Linked DNA regions of Anaeromyxobacter diazotrophicus. The main gene of each other region encodes a partner of the protein of the gene in region 2 in a complex. Links are inferred from orthologs where the notes say so. Each region holds a gene or a part of one and is shown on either strand. Other genes may lie near its edges. The genes, in order: trxA and HWY08_RS09415.

Evidence for each region.
Region 1: the proteins of HWY08_RS09415 (region 2) and trxA are in contact, whole or in part, in an NMR structure (PDB 2IPA), measured with the Bacillus subtilis proteins. The link is inferred for Anaeromyxobacter diazotrophicus from one-to-one orthologs.

What each region holds. Positions count from the first base shown.
Region 1 is NZ_BJTG01000006.1:146,663-156,586, forward strand. Bases 7,083-9,834 are described here. They hold trxA (thioredoxin), read right to left. Parts: upstream 8,748-9,834; coding sequence 8,418-8,747; downstream 7,083-8,417. Other genes in these bases: mrdA (penicillin-binding protein 2), read left to right, coding at 7,083-7,222; rodA (rod shape-determining protein RodA), read left to right, coding at 7,212-8,342; HWY08_RS13645 (hypothetical protein), read left to right, coding at 8,849-9,226; HWY08_RS13650 (cytochrome C assembly family protein), read left to right, coding at 9,390-9,834. Also shown: HWY08_RS13595 (DUF3108 domain-containing protein), read right to left, coding at 1-150; HWY08_RS13600 (hypothetical protein), read left to right, coding at 297-512; HWY08_RS13605 (YggS family pyridoxal phosphate-dependent enzyme), read right to left, coding at 541-1,218; HWY08_RS13610 (Maf family protein), read right to left, coding at 1,215-1,793; HWY08_RS13615 (peptidylprolyl isomerase), read right to left, coding at 1,817-3,388; rod shape-determining protein MreC, read left to right, coding at 3,532-4,563; HWY08_RS13625 (hypothetical protein), read left to right, coding at 4,560-5,069; more of mrdA, read left to right, coding at 5,126-7,082; more of HWY08_RS13650, read left to right, coding at 9,835-9,924. UniProt on the Bacillus subtilis protein: Participates in various redox reactions through the reversible oxidation of its active center dithiol to a disulfide and catalyzes dithiol-disulfide exchange reactions.
Region 2 is NZ_BJTG01000004.1:189,041-199,205, forward strand. Bases 3,598-6,590 are described here. They hold HWY08_RS09415 (arsenate reductase ArsC), read right to left. Parts: upstream 5,324-6,590; coding sequence 4,871-5,323; downstream 3,598-4,870. Other genes in these bases: HWY08_RS09410 (chloride channel protein), read right to left, coding at 3,598-4,696; arsB (ACR3 family arsenite efflux transporter), read right to left, coding at 5,320-6,468. Also shown: HWY08_RS09395 (response regulator transcription factor), read left to right, coding at 1-173; HWY08_RS09400 (MarR family winged helix-turn-helix transcriptional regulator), read left to right, coding at 248-763; HWY08_RS09405 (chloride channel protein), read left to right, coding at 893-2,809; more of HWY08_RS09410, read right to left, coding at 2,828-3,597; HWY08_RS09425 (class I SAM-dependent methyltransferase), read left to right, coding at 6,652-7,269; HWY08_RS09430 (thioredoxin family protein), read right to left, coding at 7,321-7,554; HWY08_RS09435 (permease), read right to left, coding at 7,572-8,651; HWY08_RS09440 (ArsR/SmtB family transcription factor), read right to left, coding at 8,648-8,971; HWY08_RS09445 (cytochrome c biogenesis CcdA family protein), read right to left, coding at 8,993-9,691; HWY08_RS09450 (thioredoxin family protein), read right to left, coding at 9,694-10,152. UniProt on the Bacillus subtilis protein: Catalyzes the reduction of arsenate [As(V)] to arsenite [As(III)]. In vitro, can dephosphorylate para-nitrophenyl phosphate (pNPP).

The DNA.
Region 1 (9,924 bases), on a different replicon or contig from region 2:
GATCTGCTCACCCGGCGCGAACGGAAGCTCTCCGGTCGCGGTCGCGGTCGCCGTCGCGTTCGAGGTCGAGTTCGAGTTCGAGTTCGAGGTCGAGGTCGCGGGGCCCGCGGTCGCGAGCGCAGCTGCCAGGAGGGCGGCGGTGATCGTCATGGGCTCGTGGCGCAGACGGCGCCGACTCGGGCATATTCGACCGGGCCGGTCCGCGCCAGGCCGCGGCGCACCAGGCCCCACACCGGGAGGCGTGGTGGGGAGCGCTCGCCCGAGCGCCCGCCGCCGGCCCGTCGTAACATCGCCTCGTGCCGACGAACCCCTACGACTTCGACGAGGACGACGAGCCCCGCGAGCACGACCGCCGGCGCCGCTTCACCGAGCTCGAGTGCCCCTCCTGCGACGCCGTCACGCCCTGCGACGAGGGCTTCGGCGACGGCGACGACGTGCTGTGCTGCTACTGCGGCCAGGAGTACCGGGCCAAGGTGTCGGACGACGGGCGGCTGAAGCTGGTCGAGAGCTAGCCGCGCTCGCGGGGACGAGCGCGGCGGGCTACGGCTGCGGCCGGCGCTCGCCGAAGATGGCGGTGCCGACGCGGACCAGGGTCGCGCCCTCCTCGATCGCGGCCGGGTAGTCGCCGCTCATCCCCATGGAGAGGTCGGGCAGCGCCAGCCCGAGCGCGTCGCGCAGCGCGCGCAGCCGGGCGAAGTGCGGGCGCGGGTCCTCGGCCGCCGGGGGGATGCACATGAGCCCCCGCAGCTCCAGCGCCGGGAGCCGCGCCACCGCCTCGGCGAGTCGCGGGAGCTCGCCCGGCGCGCAGCCGGACTTCGAGCCCTCCTGGCCCACGTTCACCTCGAGCAGCACCCGCGCCGCGCCGCCGCGCGCCGCCGCGCGGCGCGAGAGCTCCTGGGCGAGCGCCAGGCGGTCGACGGTGTGCACCCACCCCACCGCCGGCGGCGCCGCGGCGCCGGGGCGCGGGGCGGGGAGGACGTACTTCACCTTGTTCGTCTGCAAGCCGCCGATGAAGTGCCAGACGAGGTCCGGCAGCGCTGCCAGCTCCGCTGCCTTGGCGCGCCACTCCTGGGCGTAGTTCTCGCCGAAGTCGCGCTGGCCCGCCTGGTAGGCTTCGCGGATGGCGCTCGCCGGCTGCGTCTTCGAGACCGCGACCAGCGTCACGCCGGGCCTGAGCCGGGCGCGCACGGCGGCCAGCCGGTCGGCCAGGCCGCTCACCCCGCCGCCTCGCGGTCCCAGGGCAGGGGAAACCCGAAGCCCCGCAGGAGCTCGAGCGTCTCGGCGAGCGGCAGCCCGATGACGTTCGAGACGCTGCCGCGCACCGCCGTCACGAAGGCGGAGGCGACCCCCTGCACGGCGTAGGCGCCGGCCTTGTCGCGCGGCTCGCCGGTCGCCACGTACCAGGCGATCTGGCGCTCCGAGAGCGCCGCCAGCTCGACGGCGCTCGTCACGGCCACGAGCTCCTGCCGCCCGGCCCCGCGGGCGCAGACGCCCGTCATGACCTCGTGGGCGCGCCCGGAGAGCGCCCGCAGCATGGCGGCCGCCTCGGCGTCGTCGCGCGGCTTGCCCAGGATCCGGCCGTCCAGGACCACCGCCGTGTCCGCGGCGAGCACCACCCCCGGCGCGTCGACCGCCCGCGCCTTGGCCTCGGCCACCCGCAGCACGTAGGCGCGCGCCTCCTCGCCCGGGCGCGTGCCCTCGTCCACGTCCGCCGGGCGGACGTCGAGGGCGAGCCCGAGCCGCGCGAGCAGCTCGCGCCGGCGCGGGCTCTGCGAGGCGAGGGTGAGCGTCATCCCTTCCGCCGGCGCGACCCGCGCTAGTCCAGCTCCACCGGGGCGGCGCGGGCGGTGCCCTGCACGAAGGCCTCGTTCGTCTGCACCTTGGCCTTCTTGCGGAGGCTCTCCACCCAGGCGCGCTCCAGCTCGGACTCCCGGCGCAGCCTGAGCCGCGTCTCGACCTCGGCCTGGTGCTCGGCCAGCTTGGAGAGGTCGGCGCGCTGGCGCTCCTTCACCCGCGCCACCACCGGCCCGCCCGCGGTCTCGTACACGCGCGGCAGCACCTGCCCGGCGGCCGCCTTGACGGCGTCGGCGAAGAGCTCCGGCGCCGGCCCCAGCCTCGGCACGCTGGGCGCGCTGGAGACGGGGAAGGTGCCGGTGTCCTCCGCGACGATGGGCTGCCCGCCCAGCTTCACCTGCGCGCCCTTCGCGGGGAGCACCTCGGCGAAGCTCTTGCCGGACTGGAGCTTCTTGAGCGTCTCCTCCGCGCGCTGCCCGGCGAGCTTCTTGGCGGCCTCGGTCTCGAGGAGCTCGCGCGCGATCTCGGGCTTCGCCTCGTCGAGCGTCTCCTTCTTGGCCGGCTCGATCCCCTCGAGCTTCACGAGGTGCCAGCCGAACTCCGTGCGGACCGGCTCCGAGACCTGGCCCGGCGAGAGCTTGCCGGCGGCGTCCTCGAACGGCTTCGCCATCACGCCCGGCCCGAAGAAGCCGAGGTCGCCGCCCTGGGCCTTGGAGCCCGGGTCGTCGGAGGCCTCCTGCGCCAGCTTGCCGAAGTCCTCGCCCTTCTTCACGCGCTCCGCCAGGGCGTCGATCTTCTTCTTGGCCGCCTCCTGCGCGTCCTGCGGCGCGCCCGGCGCCACCGCCACCAGGAGGTGCCGGGCGTGCAGCCGCCGCGGCCGGTCGAAGCGGGCGGGGTGATCCTTGAAGTACTGCTCCACCTGCGCGCCGTTCTTGGCCAGGAAGGCCTTCACCTCGGCGTCGGTCACCTTCACCTCGGCGCGCGCCAGCGCGAAGGGGAAGCGGGCCAGCTCGAGCGCGAGGCGGTCGTTCTCGGCCGCCCAGGCGTCCTTCACCTCGTCCGGGGTCACCTTCGCGGTGCCGCGCAGGAGCGCCACCATCTTCTGGTAGGCGAGGTCCTTGCGCATGCGCTCCTCGAACTTCCCGGGCGAGCCGTAGGTGCTCGTCACCGCGCGCCGGTACAGCTCCATGTCGAACCGGCCCTCGCTCTGGAAGGAGGGGATGTTCTTGATGGCGTTCGAGAGCTCGTCGTCGCTCACGACGATGCCCTGCCGCTGCGCCTCCTGGTCGATGAGCTCGCGCTGGACGAGCTGGTCCATCGCCATCTGGCGGAGCCGCGTCTGGAGGAGGGCGTTCAGGTCGGGCGCGCCCTGCTGCTGGTAGATGCGGAGCAGCTGGCCGTACTGCTGGTCGAACTCGGTGGGCGAGACCGCTTCACCGTTCACCTTCGCCGCCCACGCCTGGGTGGTGCCGATGTCGCCTCCGCTGCACCCCTTCGAGCCAGGCCCGAACGAGACGACGAAGACGATGATGATGATGCCGAACAGGACGTAGGTGAGGACGCTGCGCGAGTTCGCCCTCAAGGTGTCGAGCATGGAACGGCGCTCCGGATTGTTGAACGCGGCGAAACCGCGGGTGCGGGCCGCTTTTGGAAGGTTGCACCCTAGCCGAGATCGGCTAAAATGCAAGGGTTTTTGGAACCGCGGGGGGCGGCGGACGGCCTCGCCTGGGAGCCGGAGTGGTCGGACTGCTGAAGCGTCACCGCGAGATCATCCTCGTCGTCCTGCTGCTCGTCCTGCCGCTGGGCGTGTACTTCGCGCACGCCAAGCACCCGAGCGAGCGCACGCGCCTCGACCGGGTCATCCTGGCCGTGACCGGCCCCATCGAGAAGGCCATCGGCTGGACCGTCACCGGCGCCCTCCAGGCCTGGAACGGCTACGTGGGGCTCCGCGGGGCGCACGCCCGGGCGGTGGCGCTGCAGCACGAGGTCACCGCCCTGAAGCTCGATCAGCTCGAGCTCGTCCGGACGCGGGACGAGAACGAGCGGCTGCGGCGGCTGCTCGGGTTCGCCCGCGCGGAGCCCGAGCGGCGCGTGGTGGGCGGGCGCGTCATCGGCGTGCGCCTCGATCCCAAGGGGCTGCAGCTCCTCACCCTCGACCGCGGCGCGCGCGACGGCGTGGCGCGGATGATGCCGGTGGTGGTGGCGCACGGAGTGGTGGGCCGCGTCCACGCCGTCACCGACACCACCGCCGACGTGCTGCTCCTGTCCGACCGCAACAGCTCGATCGCGGTGCGCGTCGACCGCTCGCGCGCCCGCGCCAACGTGCGCGGGACCGGCGCGCCGGACGCCTGCCGCCTCGAGTACGCGCTGCGGTCCGACGACATCCAGGACGGCGACGCGCTCGTCACCTCGGGCACGGACGGCGTCTTCCCGCGCGGCCTGCCGGTGGGACGGATCACCTCGCTGAAGCGCAGCGGGCAGGGGCTCTACCAGCGCGCGGACGTGGCGCCGGCGGTCGACATCACCAAGGTCGAGGAGGCGCTGGTCATCACCTCCTTCGACGCCCACCTCGACGAGGCGCCGCTCGCGGCCGCCGCGCCGGCGCCCGCGCCCGCGAGCGCGCCGACGCCCGCGCCGCGGCGGCCGGCCGCCGCCAAGCCGGCGCCCCCGCCCGCCGCCCCGGCGCCGGCCGCGCCCGAGGAGGACGACGCGCCCGCGGAGGCGCCGCCCGCGCCCGGCGCGACCGCCGCGGTGGAGGTGAGCCCGTGAGGCCCGTCGCCGCGTTCGCGGCCGCGCTGCTGCTCGTCTCGGTGCAGGCCGCGCTCCTTCGATACGTCGGCGGGGGCGCCTTCTCGCTCTCGCTGGCGCTCCCGGTCGTGGTCTACCTCGGGCTGTCGGCCGGCAACGTCGACGGCGCGGTGGGCGCGGCTGCGGTGGGGTACGTCCTCGACCTCACGGCGGGCGGGCCCAAGGGGCTCATGACGTTCCTCGCGGTGGCGCTCTTCCTCGGCAGCCGGCTCGCCGGCGCGGCGCTCTCCATCCACGGCAAGAGCGGCTTCGCGGCGCTCTCCGCGGTGGGCGTGTTCCTGTTCGGCCTGGGCGCGCTGCTCCTCACCCGCGCCGTCTCGCCGGTCGAGACCGCGCCGGGGCTCCGCCTGCTCGGCCGCGTGCTGGTCGACGCGCTCCTCACCGGGGCCCTCTCCCCGCTCGTCCTCCTCGGGATGCGGCGCCTCGACGGCCTGTTCGCGCGCGAGGAGCCTGGCCTCCTGCGATGAGCCGGGTCCCCGGAGAATCGCCGGCCGCCGCCCGTTGTTGGAGAGCCTGACTCGAGATGGTCCGCGTCCCCACCGCCACCGCCCCCAACACCTCGCAGGCCGAGCTCCGGCCGCGCACCGCGCTCATGACGGTGGTGGCGTCGCTCGCCTTCCTGGTGCTAGCCGTCCGCCTGTACCAGCTCCAGATCCTGCGCGGCGACCAGTACAAGGAGCGCGCCGACGAGAACTTCGTGAAGGAGCTGCGCGTCCCCGCCGACCGCGGCTTCATCCTCGACCGCAACCACAAGGTGCTGGTCGACTCGCGCCCCTCGTACGACGTCACCCTCACGCCCTACTTCTGCGGCAAGCAGTGCGACGAGCTCCTGGGCCAGCTCGGGAAGCTCCTCTCGCTGTCCGACGAGGAGCTCGAGCGCGCCCAGCAGCGCCTCCACGCCGCGCGCGGCCTGGAGCGCTTCCGCCCGTTCACCGTGAAGGTGGACATCGCGCGAGAGGAGCTCGACATCGTCGAGGCGAACCGCGTGCCCGGCGCGCTCTCCGGGGTCGACGTCATCCCCGCCCCGCACCGCAGCTACCGCTACGGCCCCTGGGCCGGCCACCTCTTCGGCTACATGAACGAGATCGGGGCCGAGGAGCTCAAGCGCGCCAACGCCGACATCGAGAAGCGCAACGACGGCGAGCTCCTCTACCAGCTCGGGGACTACGTCGGCCGCCGCGGCCTGGAGCGGCGCTGGGAGTCCACCCTGCGCGGCCTCGACGGGCGGCGGCGGGTGGTGGTGGACGCGAAGGGCAACGCCAAGGGCGGCGATCTCGAGGAGCTCATCCCGGAGGACCAGCGCTTCGAGGCCTCGCGGCCCGGGCGGAACCTCGTCCTCTCCATCGACTGGCGTCTCCAGGAGTTCGCCGAGAAGATGTTCCCGGCCACCGCCGGCTCGGTCCTCGCGATGGACGCGCGCACCGGGTTCCTGCTGGCGCTCGTCGACCGCCCCTCGCCCGATCCGAACAAGCTCTCCGGCCGCATCAGCCGGTCCGAGCTCAAGGCCATCCGCGACGACCCGCTCCGCCCCGAGCTGTTCCGCGCCATCCAGGAGCACTACCACCCGGGGTCGACGTTCAAGGTCGTGACCTCGATCGCCGCCCTGGAGGAGGGCGCGCTCAAGCCGGGCGGCACCATCAACTGCCCCGGGCACTACACGCTCGGCGGCCACCGCTGGCGCTGCGACAAGGAGAAGGGGCACGGGAACGTCGACCTCGAGCACGCGCTCGGCGCCTCCTGCGACGTCTTCTACTACGCGCTGGGCGACCGGCTCGGCACCGACGCCATCGCGAAGTGGGCGCACCTGCTGGGCCTCGGCAGCCCGACCGGCTTCGACCTGGGCGGCGAGATCTCCGGCGTCATGCCGGACGAGGCGTGGCACGACCGCCACCTCGCCGGCGGCTACCAGCACGGCATGTCGCTCAACATCGCCATTGGCCAGGGCGACGTGAACGTGACCCCAATGCAGCAGGTGGTGCTCTACGGCGCGCTCGCGACCGGCAAGGTGTGGAAGCCGCAGGTCGTGCAGCGGATCGAGGACCCGGGCGGCGAGACCGTCCAGGAGTTCGGGCCGGTGGTGAAGGGACAGCTCCCCATCAAGCCCGAGACGCGGGCGGCCGTGCTGAAGGGCATGGAGGCGACCGTCAACGAGCCGTTCGGCACCGGCTACGGCTCGCGCCTCAAGGACGTCGTGGTGGACGGCAAGCCGGTGCTGATGGCCGGCAAGACCGGCACCGCCCAGGTGGTGAAGCTGGGGGCGAAGCGGCTCAAGGCCTCGCAGGTCACCTACTTCGAGCGCGACCACGCCTGGTTCGCCTCGTTCGCGCCGGCGGACGACCCCGAGCTGGTGGTGGTGGTGCTGAACGAGCACTCCGGCTTCGGCGCGTCGAACGCGGCCCCGACCGCGGCCGCCGTCATGCGCTACTACTTCCAGCTGAAGCGGACCGACGCCCTGGAGCGCGCGGGCGTCCAGCTCGGCCCGCCGCCGCCGCCCGGCCTCGAGGTGCCGGGCGCGAAGCCGGCCGCCGCGCCGGTCCGGACCGGGGCGCCGGGCGCCCCCACCATCGAGGCGCCGGCCACCGTGCCGGCCGCCGTCCAGGGGGAGAAGCGTGGCGCTTGACCTGTCCTTGCCGCGCGCCGGGGTGCCGTCGCAGCGGCGCGCCTTCACGCACTACCCGTGGCACGTGGCCTTCCTCGTGCTCGGCATCGCCGCGCTCGGCGTCTGGAACCTCGCCTCGGCCTCGCGCAGCGCGCACGCGCCGGTCTGGATCTCGCAGCTCTCCTGGATGGGCGCCGGCGCCGCCGTCGCGCTCGCCCTCGGGCTCGTCGACTACCGCCGCTTCATGCGCGGCGCGTACGTCTTCTACGCCGTCGTGGTGCTCCTGCTCGTGGCGACCGCGCTCAAGGGGCGCGTGGTCATGGGCGCCCGCCGCTGGCTCGCCATCGGCCCGATGAACCTCCAGCCCTCGGAGCTGGCCAAGATCGCGGTCATGGTGGCGCTGGCGCGCTGGTTCCACATGGACGCCGCCAAGCGCAAGGACGGCTACGGCCTGTTCGGCCTCGTCGTCCCGGGCGTCATCACCCTGGTGCCGGCGCTGCTCATCCTGAAGCAGCCCGACCTCGGGACGGCCCTCATCGTGGTGGCGGTGGGCGCGACCATGATCCTGTTCGCGAAGGTGCGCTGGCAGACCCTGGTGGCGGTGGGCGCGGTGGTGGTGGTGGGCGCGGTCTTCGCGTACCCGCACCTCAAGCCGTACCAGAAGAAGCGCGTCGAGACCTTCCTCAACCCGGAGGGCGACGTCCTCGGCGCCGGGTACCACGCGACGCAGTCGATGATCGCGGTCGGCTCGGGGCAGGCGCTCGGCAAGGGCTGGGCGCAGGGGACGCAGACCCTGCTCTCGTTCCTGCCCGAGCAGCACACCGACTTCATCTTCTCGGTGTGGGCCGAGGAGCACGGGTTCGTCGGCTGCCTGCTCCTGCTCGCGCTCTACTACGCGCTCGTGGTGTCGGCGCTGGGCATCGCCGGCAACGCCCGCGACCGCTTCGGCCACTTCCTGGCGGTGGGGGTGACGGCGATGCTCTTCTGGCACGCCTTCATCAACATGGGGATGGTGACCGGCGTCATGCCGGTGGTGGGCGTCACGCTCCCGCTCATGAGCTACGGCGGCTCGTCGGTGATGGCCGTGCTCATCGGCATCGGCCTGCTCAACAACGTCGCGAGCCGGCGCTTCGTGAACTGAAACGCCCGCCGGCGGAGGCGCGGGCGGGCGTTCCTGCTGAGGGGGGGGCCGCGCGCCGGCGGGCGCGCTCGACGGTCAGACGACCTTCTTCACCGCGTCGACGAGCTTCGCCTTGGGCACGGCGCCGATGATGGTGTCCACCACCCGGCCGCCCTTGAACACGAGCAGGGTGGGGATGGAGCGGATGCCGTACTTCTGCGGCACCTGCTGGTGGTGGTCGATGTCGAGCTTCGCCACCTTGAGCTTGCCCTTGTACTCCTTCGCCAGCTCCTCCACGGCCGGGGCGATGGCCTTGCAGGGGCCGCACCAGGTCGCCCAGAAGTCGACCAGCACGGGGGTGTCGCTCTTCAGCACTTCCTGATCGAAGGTGCCGTCCTCGAGGGTGACCACGTCATTCGATGCCATGCGGCTTTGTTTAGCGGACGCGCGACGGGGTGGCAAGCGGCGCGGCGAGCGTGCTAACCTCGCGGGCTCACGCGGTGTTTCGTCGCACTTGGGCCGATCGCATGGCGGGTCTCCTCTTCGTGAGTCAGGCGATGCTCGAGGCCTGGTCCGGGCAGGGGCGGATCGCGTTCGCCGGCCAGACCATGAGCCTGCGCGCGGGGCCGGGCTCCGGGCGCGCGTACGCGCTCGATCCGGCGGTGCGCTTCCTGCGGGTCGTCGGCGCCGAGTGCGACCCGCACGGGCTGGTGGCCAAGGTGAAGACCGACGCGCAGCTGCGCGCGCTCGGCGGCCAGCGGATGGGCGACTCGGTCCTCCTGGGAGACGTCGCCTACGAGGTCGAGCCGGGCTTCCTCGCGGCGGCGAGCGCGCCGCCCGCGGCCCCGGAGCAGCGCGACCCGGCGGCGGTCCTGGCGCGGTTCCTCTCGGAGAATCTCTCGTGACCGTCCGGTGTTACTGTGAGCGCGCGCGGAGCTCGTCCCGCGCCGCCGGCGCGGGCGCGAGGGCGCGCCGCGGGGGTGCTGGTGCCGAAAGGGTTGCGCCCGCCGGGCTGGCTGACGTAAGGCCGTGCGCCGGCTCGACGTCGCGAGGGGGAAGGCCACGCCGATGAGCATCCACGTCCTGAGGCTCGCCGCCGCGCTCTACGCCGCCGGCGCCGCGGCCTACATCCTCTTCTTCGCGCGCCCGCGCCACCTCCGGGCCGCCAGCACCGGCTACGCGCTCGTCGCGGTCGCGTTCGCGGTGCACGCCGTCTCGATCGGCCTCGCCTGCGGCGAGTTCGGCGGGAGGGAGTTCTTCAACCTGCGCGGCGGCTTCGGCCTCCTCGGCTGGCTCGCCGCCGGCGCCTTCCTGCTCCTGCAGCGCTTCTGGCGGCTGCCGTCGGTGGGGGCGTTCATCACGCCGCTCGTGCTCATGTCGGTGCTGCCCGGGGTCTTCGGGCTCGGTCCCAACGCGCGCGGGCCCGTGCCGGCGATCATCCGGCTGCCGTCGCTCAAGGTGCACATCTTCAGCGCCGCCGGCGGCGTGGTCCTGTTCGCCTTCGCCTTCGCGGTGGCGCTCATGTACCTGCTCCAGGAGCGCGAGGTGAAGGGCAAGCGGTTCGGGGCGCTCTTCTCGCGCCTCCCGTCGCTCGACGCGCTCG
Region 2 (10,165 bases):
TCTTCCAGCGCCTCCGGACGGAGGAGCGCCTCCTGAAGGTGCCCGTGGTGGTGCTGACGGCGCGGGACGCCGAGCCGGTACCGGGCGCGGCGACCGTGCTGGCGAAGCCGTTCACCGTCGAGGAGATCGTCGAGGCGGCGCGGGCGTCCCTGCGGGCGGCCGGCCGGGGCTAGGAAGGCCCCCCCACGCGCTCCGTCCCGCGGCGGCGGAGTGGACAAACCCCGGCGCTGCTCCAGAATCGCGGGCCATGAGCGCTCCGCGCCGGCACGCGCCACCCGACGACCTCGGGGCCGAGTTCGGCCCCGCGCTGAGCTTCCTGCGCGCGCTGTGGGAGCTCAACCACACCCTGGAGAGCGCCTCGAGGGCGATGAAGCGGCACCTGGGCGTGACCGGGCCGGAGCGCCTCTTCATCCGGATCGTCGGCCAGATCCCCGGGATCACGCCCGCCGCCGTCGCCGAGATCCTGCACCTCGACCGCAGCAGCGTGACGCCGCTGCTCAAGCGCGTGGAGCGGCGTCGGCTGGTGAGGCGGGACCGGGACGCCGCGGACGGCCGGAGCTTCCACCTGACGCTCACCCCCGCCGGCGAGCGCATCGACGCCCTGCAGACCGGTACCATCGAGGCGGCCGTGGGCGCGGCGATCGCGGCCACCGCCGCGAGGGACGTCGACGTCACCGCGCGGACGCTCGGGCACGTCGCCGGCCGGCTCCGGGCGAGCGCCGCGCGCACCCGGCGTCGCGCGCCGCGGCGCCGGCCCCGCTGAGGCGCGGGCCCGCGCGCGGGACGGCGAGCGCGCCGTGGACCGCGCCGCCGCACTTTGATATGCAACCATCGCCAGCGCCCGGAGGGCCTCCGCGTGCGCGGCGCTGGACAGCCCCCGAGCGTGAGCGACATGGACCGGCGAGACCAGGCGAAGCCTCCCCAGGGCGGAGTGCCGCCGGCCGCGGACTCCGGGCGCGGCGCCGGCTGGCGCAGCGCGCCGCCGCGGGCCTTCGCCCTGCTCGGCGAGGTCGCCCCCCTCGACCTCCGGATCGTGGGCCGCACCTTGCTGTACGCCGGCGTGGTGGGCGCCGTCGCGGGGCTCCTGGGCGCCGCCTTCTTCGCCTCGCTGGAACTCGCGCAGCGGGTGCTCCTCGGGCTGGCCGGGTTCGAGCCGCTCCGCGCGCGCGGCGAGACCTTCGTCGCGCCCGGCGTCGCGGCGCCGCTGCGCCCGTGGCTCCTGGCGCTCCTCCCGGCCGCGGGAGGGCTCGCCAGCGGGCTCCTGACCAGCCGCTTCGCCCCGGAGGCCGCGGGCGGTGGCGGGGACGCCGCCATCGAGGCCTATCACCACGGCGGCCTCGTGCGGCGGCGGGTGATCCCGGTGAAAGCGGCGGCGGCGATCCTGGCGCTGTCGTCGGGCGGCTCGGGCGGTCGCGAGGGGCCCACCATGCAGATCGGCGCCGCCATCGGGGCGGCGGTGGGGCGGCTCCTGCCCACGCGGCGCGCTGAGCGGCGCGTACTGCTCGTCGCCGGAATCGCCGCCGGCATCGCGGCCGTCTTCCGGACGCCGCTCGGCGCGGCGCTGCTCGCGACGGAGCTGCTGTACCGCGACGACTTCGAGGCGGACGCGCTCGTGCCCGCCATCTTCGCGAGCGTGGTGTCCTACTCGGTGGTCATCACCCTGTTCGGCGAGACGACCCTGTTCGGGCACCTGCCGCGGTTCGGCTTCCGCCCCGTCCACCTGCCGCTGTACGCGCTGGCGGCGCTGCTGGTGTCGATCGCAGCGGTCCTGTTCGTCCGGCTCCTCCGCGCCGTCCAGCGGGCGAGCGCCCGGAGCGGCCTCCCCGGCTGGCTTCGCCCCGCGGTAGGGGGCCTGCTCATGGGCTGCGCCGGGGCGGCGCTCGTCGCCTTCATGCTCCGGCATCACGGGCCGGCGGCCGGCGCCTTCGGCGTCTTCGGCGGCGGGTACGGCGTGCTGCAGGTGGCGATCACCGGGGCGGACTGGCTGCCCGCGGGCGCGGGCGTGGTCGGCCTGCTCGCGGGCGTGGCGGCGCTCAAGATGCTGGCCTCCGCGCTCACCATCGGCTCGGGAGCGGCGGCGGGGGACTTCGCCCCCTCGCTGGTCATGGGGGGGCTGCTCGGGAGCGCCTTCGGACACGGCGCCCGGCTGGCCCTCGCCGACCCCTCGATCCAGCCGGGCGCGTTCGCGCTCATCGGCATGGGCACCTTCTACGGCGGGCTCGCGCATGCGCCGCTGTCGGCGCTGGTGCTCGTGGCGGAGCTGGCGGGGAGCTACGACCTGCTCGTCCCGATGATGCTCGCCATCGGGATCGCCTACGTCGCGCTCCGGAAGCACTCGCTCTATCCGGCCCAGGTCGCTAGCCGCGCCGCCTCGCCCAGGCACGCGCCGCGGCCCCTGCGCGAAGAGCTCGACGAGCTCGGGGGCCGCCCGGCTGCGCTGCTCGTCCCGTCCGAGCTCGCGCCCGTCGCGGAGCAGGCGCCGCTCGCGCAGCTCGCGGAGCCGGCGCGGGCGGGGCGGCGCCAGCGCGTCGTCCTTGTCCGGGACATGGCGGGGCCGCGCGGCCTCCTCGAGCTCGAGGTGCTGCAGCAGGTGCCCGCGGCGGAGCTCGCCTGGCTCCGGGCGGCCGACGCGATGGTGCCGTTCGCCGGGGTCGACCTGCGCGCGACCTGGAGCGAGGTGGCCGCCGTGCTCGAGCGGTGCGGGGTGAGCCAGGTCCCCGTCATGGAGGGAGGCGAGGTCGTCGGCTGGATCGGGGACCGCGAGCTGCGGCTCGCGCTCCTCGAGCGGAACCGGGCCGCGGGCGCCTGAGCGTCCGGCCGGTGCCGGTCAGGCGTGGGTGAGCGCCGCGGTGGCTGTCAGGCGCCCGGCGGCGGTGCGGTAGGCGCGCAGGACGCCACGGGAGGTGAGGAGGCCCACCGCCCGGCCGGCCTCCACGACCGGGGCCGTGTCGGTGCCGGCGTCGGTGAGCACCTGCATGCCCTCCTCGAGCGTCTGGCCGGGCGCGAGCGCCACGCGCACCGTCGCGGTCGAGACCGGGGCCGTACGCTCGTCGGGGGCGACGCGGCGGAGCGCATCGCGGCTGACGCTCCCCACGACCCGGCCGTCGTCGGCGGTGATCGCCGCGCCGTCGGCGCCGGCCTCGGCGAGCCGGGCCAGCGCGTCCTCGATCGGCGTCGCGTCGGACAGGCTGAGCGGGACCCGCTCCCACGCGTCGCGCACGGCGAGCGAGGCGAGGAGCGGGACGCTGAACCGCGCGCGGTGGAAGGCAGAGCTCGCGCGGTCACGGAGCTGGGCCCGGTAGATGGTCTCGTCCCCCACCATCGCGGTCGAGATCGCGACCGCGATCATGGCCGGCGCGAGCAGCGAGAGCGTCCCGGTCATCTCCGCCACCATGAGCATGACCGCCAGCGGCGCGTGGGCGATCCCGCCGAACAGCGCCATCATGCCGATGATGACGAACGGCGCCGGCTCGGGCGGCAGGGAGGGGAGGCCAAGGGCGTGCCCGGCTAGCCACAGCGCCGCGCCGAGCATCCCGCCCACCACCATCCCAGGGCCGAAGATGCCGCCCGAGCCCCCGGAGCCGATGCTGAGCGACGTCGCCACGATCTTCGCGATCGGGATGATCAGGATGAGCAGCGGCGAGAACGCGAGCAGGCCCTCCCGGCTCATGACGAGCTGGACCCAGCCGTACCCGGTGTGCAGCACCTGGGGTAGCGCGAGCCCGAGCAGGCCCACCGCGAGGCCGCCCAGCGCCGGCTTGAGCCAGCGCGGCAGGGCCAGCCGGTGGAACGCGTCGCCGACGCGGTAGAAGGTCCGCGCGTAGAGGAGGCCCCCGGCGCCGCTCAGGACCCCGAGCGCCGCGTAGTAGAGCAGCTGGATGGGCGCGCCGAGCTCGAGGGCGGGGTGAGCGCCGAAGATGGGCGCGAAGCCGTTCGCCGCGCCGTAGACCGTGTAGCCCACGATCGAGGCGATGAGGGAGGGGATGATCGCCTCGACCTCCATGTCGTGCAGGTAGAGGATCTCGGCCGCGAGCAGCGCACCCCCCAGCGGCGCCCGGAAGATGGCGCCGATGCCGGCACCGATCCCCGCCGCCACCGCGATGCGCCGGTCCTGGGGACTCTTGAGCACGGCGTGGCCGAGGAGCGCTCCGAAGCCTGCCGAGATCTGCGCGGCCGGCCCCTCTCGCCCGGCGGAGCCGCCCGTCCCGATGGTGATGGCGGAGGCGACGAGCTTCACGAGCGGGATGCGCGGCCGGATCCAGCCGCCGCGGCGGTGGAAGGCCTCGATGGCGGCATCGGTCCCGTGCCCCTCCGCCTCGGGGGCGAGCCCGAAGACGAGGACCCCGGAGACGAGCCCGCCCAGGGTGGTGAGGACGGGGAGGAGCCAGGGACGGGCCATCCGGGACACGGCCGCGCCGCCTTCGCCGACCGGCCCCGGGGGCGCCCAGCCCACCAGGGTGCCGAGCCCGAGCTGCGTCACGCCGCGGATGGCCCAAGTGAAGGCGACCGCGCCCAGCCCCGCGACCGCCCCGATGGCGATGCCGACGAGGAGCCACTTGCCGAGCCGCCGCGAACTCTCATAGCCGCCGCCGGTGCCGAGCGGCGCGAGCCAGCGCACGAGGGGAGCCCAGGCGGGCGCGGCGGGGTGATCGCGGTCTTCCGGGGGTCGCGCTCCGGTGGCGGGGAAGGTCTGCACGACGGGCCTCTCCGGTGCACCGCGCGAGAGAGCCTGCGGGGGAGGGGCGAGGCGCGGAGCGAACCGATAGTTGGAGAACAAAGTATATGCCCGCGGGCGGCGCCGCGCCGCCGCGGGACGCCGCCGCTGAGGGCCGCTGCCGGGCGGTCCTCAGGCAGGAGCGCCCTCCTCGGGTCAGCGCCCGAAGACGACCGCGAGCCGTCGGCGCAGCTCGTCCCGGACGTCCCGAAAGGCCTGGAGCCGCTCCTGCTCGTCCATCCCCGAGGCGGCCGGATCGGGCAGCCCCCAGTGGACCCGGTGGGCCTTCCCCAGGAACACCGGGCAGACCTCCTCGGCGCACAGCGTGACGACGGCGTCGACCCCGTCCGGCGAGATCGCGTCGAGGCCCTTCGAGCACTGGCCTCGGAGGTCGATCCCGAGCTCGTCGAGCGCGCGGACGGCGAGCGGGTTCACGCCCGTGGGGCGCGACCCGGCGGAGGAGATCGTGACCCCCGCCGGCGCGAGCGCGCGCGCGATCCCCTCCGCCATCTGGCTGCGGGCCGAGTTCGCGACGCACAGGAAGAGCACGTGGCGCGGCGCGAGCGCGCGCAGCTCCTCCGCCTGGCGCCGCCAGGCCTCGCTGCTCACCGGGTCGCCTCGCGCGAGGCCGGGAAGCGCCCGGCGCAGTTCTTGACGCCTGCGAGCTCCGCGGTCTCGCCGGGGAAGAAGCGGTCCCGCAGCCTGAGCGCCACGTGGACGAGCCCGATGAGGACCGGCACCTCGACCAGCGGGCCGATGACGGCCGCGAACGCGGCGCCGTGGGACATCCCGAAGGTCGCGACCGCGACGGCGATGGCGAGCTCGAAGTTGTTCGAGGCGGCCGTGAACGACAGCGTCGCGGTCTGTCCGTAGGGCGCCCCGACCCGCCGGCTCATGAAGAAGGAGACGAAGAACATCACGACGAAGTAGACGAGGAGCGGGAGGGCGATGCGGACCACGTCGAGGGGGAGCTGGACGATGGTCTCGCCCTTCAGCGAGAACATGACGACGATGGTGAAGAGCAGCGCGATGAGCGTGATGGGGGAGATGCGCGGGATGAACTCGCGCCGGTACCACGCCTCGCCCTTCCAGGCGCGGAGGCCGAAGCGGCTCGCGACGCCGGCGAGGAAGGGGATGCCGAGGTACACGAAGACGCTCCTCGCGATCTCGCCGATGGTGATGTTCACCTGGGCGCCGTGGAGGCCGAGCCAGCCCGGCAGCACCGTGACGAAGATCCAGGCGTAGACCGAGAAGAAGAACACCTGGAACAGCGAGTTGAAGGCGACCAGGCCGGCGCAGTACTCGGTGTCCCCCTTCGCCAGGTCGTTCCACACGATGACCATGGCGATGCAGCGCGCGAGCCCGATGAGGATGAGCCCGACCATGTACTCGGGCTTGTCGCGCAGGAAGATCACGGCCAGCCAGAACATCAGCACCGGGCCGATGAGCCAGTTCTGCACCAGCGACAGCGCGAGCACCTTGCCGTTCCTGAAGACGCGCGGGAGCTCCTCGTACCGGACCTTCGCCAGCGGCGGATACATCATGAGGACGAGGCCGACCGCGATGGGGAGCGAGGTCGTCCCGACGCTGAGCCGGTTCAGCGCCGGCACGACCCCGGGCACGAGCCAGCCGAGCGCCACGCCGGCGCCCATGGCGAGGAAGATCCAGAGCGTCAGGTAGCGATCCAGGAACGAGAGGTCGCGGGCGACGCCGGCGCGCGACGGAGCAGGGATGGCGGAGGTGGCTTCGGGCACGGGGGCTCCGGGAGGGGCTTCCGACGAGCGCCTCGAGCGGCGCTGGTTGCGGCTCTACGATGAACCCGGCACCCGGTCAACCCGCGCGGCGGGCGAGCGAGGGGGGGGGCCGCGGGGCCGCGGCCGCCCGGGCGAACCTCCCCGGCCCGGGCGGGCTCGAACACCGCACCGGAGGGCGCGGCCATGAGCGAGTTCGACGCGAAGGCGAGGACGTGGGACGACGACCCCCAGAAGGCCGAGCGCGCGAGGTGCGTCGCGGACGCGATCGCGGCGCGCGTGCCCGATCTCGCGCGCCGGAGGGCCCTCGAGTACGGGAGCGGCACCGGGCTCCTCGGGTTCGCGCTGCGGGGCCGCGTCGCAGCGCTGACGCTGGCCGACAGCTCCAGCGAGATGACGCGGGTGGCGCGCGAGAAGATCGCGGCGCTCGGCGCCCGGGACGTCACCGCCGTGCAGCTCGACCTCACGACCGGTCCCGCGCCGGGCGAGGTCTACGATCTCGTCTGCACCTTGCTCACCCTGCACCACGTGCCCGACGTGCCGGCGCTCCTGCGCAGGTTCCACGCGCTGGTCGCCCCCGCGGGATACGTTTGCGTCGCGGATCTCGACGAGGAGGACGGCTCGTTCCACGGCGCGGGCTTCGAGGGCCACCGCGGCTTCAGGCGTGAGGTGATGGCGTCCTGGCTCGCGGAGGCCGGCTTCTCCGCCATCGAGCTGCAGGGGGTGTTCGAGATCGAACGGCCGGGCCCGGGCGGGATCCGGCGCTACCCGGTCTTCCTGGCCGTCGGCCGTCGGGCCGCGTGACCTGGTCGTAGGCGCGCGAGAGTGGCCGCGCCGCCGGCCCGCGCCCGGGGATCACGGCGTGAGGAGCTGCCGGATGGCCTCGACGGTCAGCACCTTGCCCGTCGACCGCACCTGGCCGTCGAGCACGAGCGCCGGCGTGCTCATCACCTTGAACTTCATGATCTCGCGGAGGTCCTCGACCTTCTCGACGCGCGCGTCGACGCCCGCGGCGCGCGCCGCGGCCTCCGCGTTGGCGGTGAGCGCCTTGCACTTCGCGCAACCCGTCCCCAGCACCTGGATGAGCATGACCTCTCCTCTCGCGATCAGAGGACCGCGTTGAACAGCCAGCCGACGAGCAGGATCCCGCCCGCCACCACGCCGAAGAAGGTCGCGATGAGCGGCGGCCGCAGGACCTTGCGCAGGATGATCGCCTCCGGCGCGGACAGCCCGATGACCGCCATCATGAAGGCGAGCACGGTGCCGAGCGCCGCGCCCTTCTCGAGCAGCGCCTGCACCACCGGGATGATGCCGGCCGCGTTCGAGTACATGGGCACGCCGAGCACGACCGCGAGCGGCACCGACCACCAGGCGCCCTTGCCCAGGACGCCGGCCATCAGGCCCGTCGGGACGTACCCGTGGACGCCGGCGCCGACCGCGATGCCCGCCACGACGTAGGGCCACACCTTCCCGACCACCTCGCGCACGGCTGTCAGCCCCTGGTCGAGGCGCTCCGCGAACGGGAGCGGCGGGGCGTCTTCCGCGGGCGCGGCCGCGGCCATCGACTCGTACACCCAGGGCTCCACCCAGCGCTCGAGCCCGAGGCGGCCCAGGATGAAGCCGGAGACGACCGCGACGAGGAGGCCGGTCGCGAGGTAGAGCGCCGCCACCTTCCAGCCGAAGAGCCCGAAGAGGAGGACGAGCGCCACCTCGTTCACCATGGGGGCCGAGACGAGGAACGAGAGGGTGACGCCGAGGGGGATCCCGACCTCGACGAAGCCCAGGAAGAGCGGCACCGCCGAGCAGGAGCAGAAGGGCGTGACGACGCCGAGGAGCGCGGCGAGGACGTTGCCCGCCGACTCGCGCCGGCCGGAGAGGATGGCGCGCGTCCGCTCGGGCGTGAAGTAGGAGCGGACGACGCCCACGGCGAACACCACCAGCACGAGCAGCAGCAGGACCTTCGGCACCTCGAACAGGAAGAAGGCGACGGCGGAGCCGAGGTGCGTGGTCGGGTCGAGGCGCAGCAAGCGGCGCGTCACCAGCTCCGCGCCCGGCTCGATGAGGCGATAGAGCGCGTACCAGAGCACGAGCGCGCCGCCGAGCGCGCCGTAGAGGCGGGCGCGGCCGCGCGGCGGAGGCGCGACCGCCCGGGCGGACGCGGCGAGCTCGCGGGCGTGGGCGCTCACGGCCGGCCCTCCACCCGGCGGGCGCGCTGCTTCACGTCCTCGGCCAGGACCGCCTCGATGCAGGCGAAGAGGCGCGTGATGCACGGCACCCGCAGCCGGTAATGGACGTTCGTCCCCTCGCGCCGGGCGGCGAGGAGCCCGGCGGCCTTCATGAGCGCGAGGTGGCGCGAGACGGTGGACATGTCCGACCCGACGACCTCTTGCAGCTCGCAGACGCACCGCTCGCCCTCGGCCAGCGCGTCCACGATCGCGAGCCGGCTCGGGTGCGCGAGCGCCTTCAGGATCTCGGCGCGGGCCTCGTACACGGTCTCTCGGTTCATCGGTCCCTCTCGGCCGGGTCTTCAGGCGGACCACAGGAAGTACGCGCCGACCGCGGCGACGGCCGCCCCGGCGCCGCGTCGGGCGCGCGCGGTCCACCGCGACCGCTCGCTCCAGCGGAGGTAGGTCTGCACGCTCCCTCCCGCGGCCCCCGCGAACGCGATGGCCGCCGCGTGCCCGATCCCGAACAGCGCCAGCAGCAGGGCGCCGTAGGCCCCCGCGGCTGCGCCGAGGCGGAAGGTGAGCGCCAGGAGCGGCGCCATGAACGCGAAGCTGCACGGGCCGAGCGCCATGCCGAAGACGAGGCCGAGGAGGGCCGCTCCGGCGGGTCCCTTGCGCCGAAACGAGGCCGGCGCGAACCGGACCTGGGGGAGCGGGAGGAGGCCGGCCAGGTGGAGGCCCATCGCGATGAAGACCGCCGCGAGGAGGTAGCTCCCCGCCGGCCCGACGTCGCCGAGCATGCGGCCGGCGAGGGCCGTGGCCACGCCCACCGCGGCGACGCTGGCGAGGATCCCGACCGCGAAGGCGCCCGAGATCCGGAGCGCCTGGCGTGGCGCCGGCGCCTCCTCCGCCGACCACAGGTAGCCGACGACGAGCGGGATGCTGGCGAGGTGACACGGGCTGAGGGCGACGCTCAGCGCGCCCCAGGCCACGGCCGCGGCCATCGCGAGCGGCGCCGAGCCGGCGAAGGCGTGTGCGAACCCGGAGAGCAGCTCGCCCACGTTCACTCCAGCGCGACGCCGAGGGACTCGAAGCGCGCGAGGATCTCCTCGCGGGAGATGAAGCCCTCGTGCCGCCCGAGCTCGCGCCCGTCCGCGGCGAGGAAGATCTGGGTCGGGATCATCGCGATGTGCCAGGGTTCGGCGGCGGCGCGGTCCTGCCAGACGTCGACGAAGTCGACCTGGAGCTTGCCGGCGTAGTCGCTCCGCAGCCCCTCCAGCACCGGCGTCATCGCCTTGCATGAGACGCACTGGTTCGCGCCGAGGTCCACCAGCCGCGGCAGCCGCCGTGCGGTCGAGGCCAGCGCGCGCTGCGCCGCGGGGGGAGGCGTCGCCTCGCCGGCCGAGCTCCTCGCGCATGAGGCGAGGGCGAGTGCGGCGGCTGCGAGGGCCATCCAGGGCGCGCCGGGCTTCTTCGGCGCCGCCCATCGCTTGCGGGGGAGCTCGCTCGGGCACGAGGACATCGTTGCATCCTTG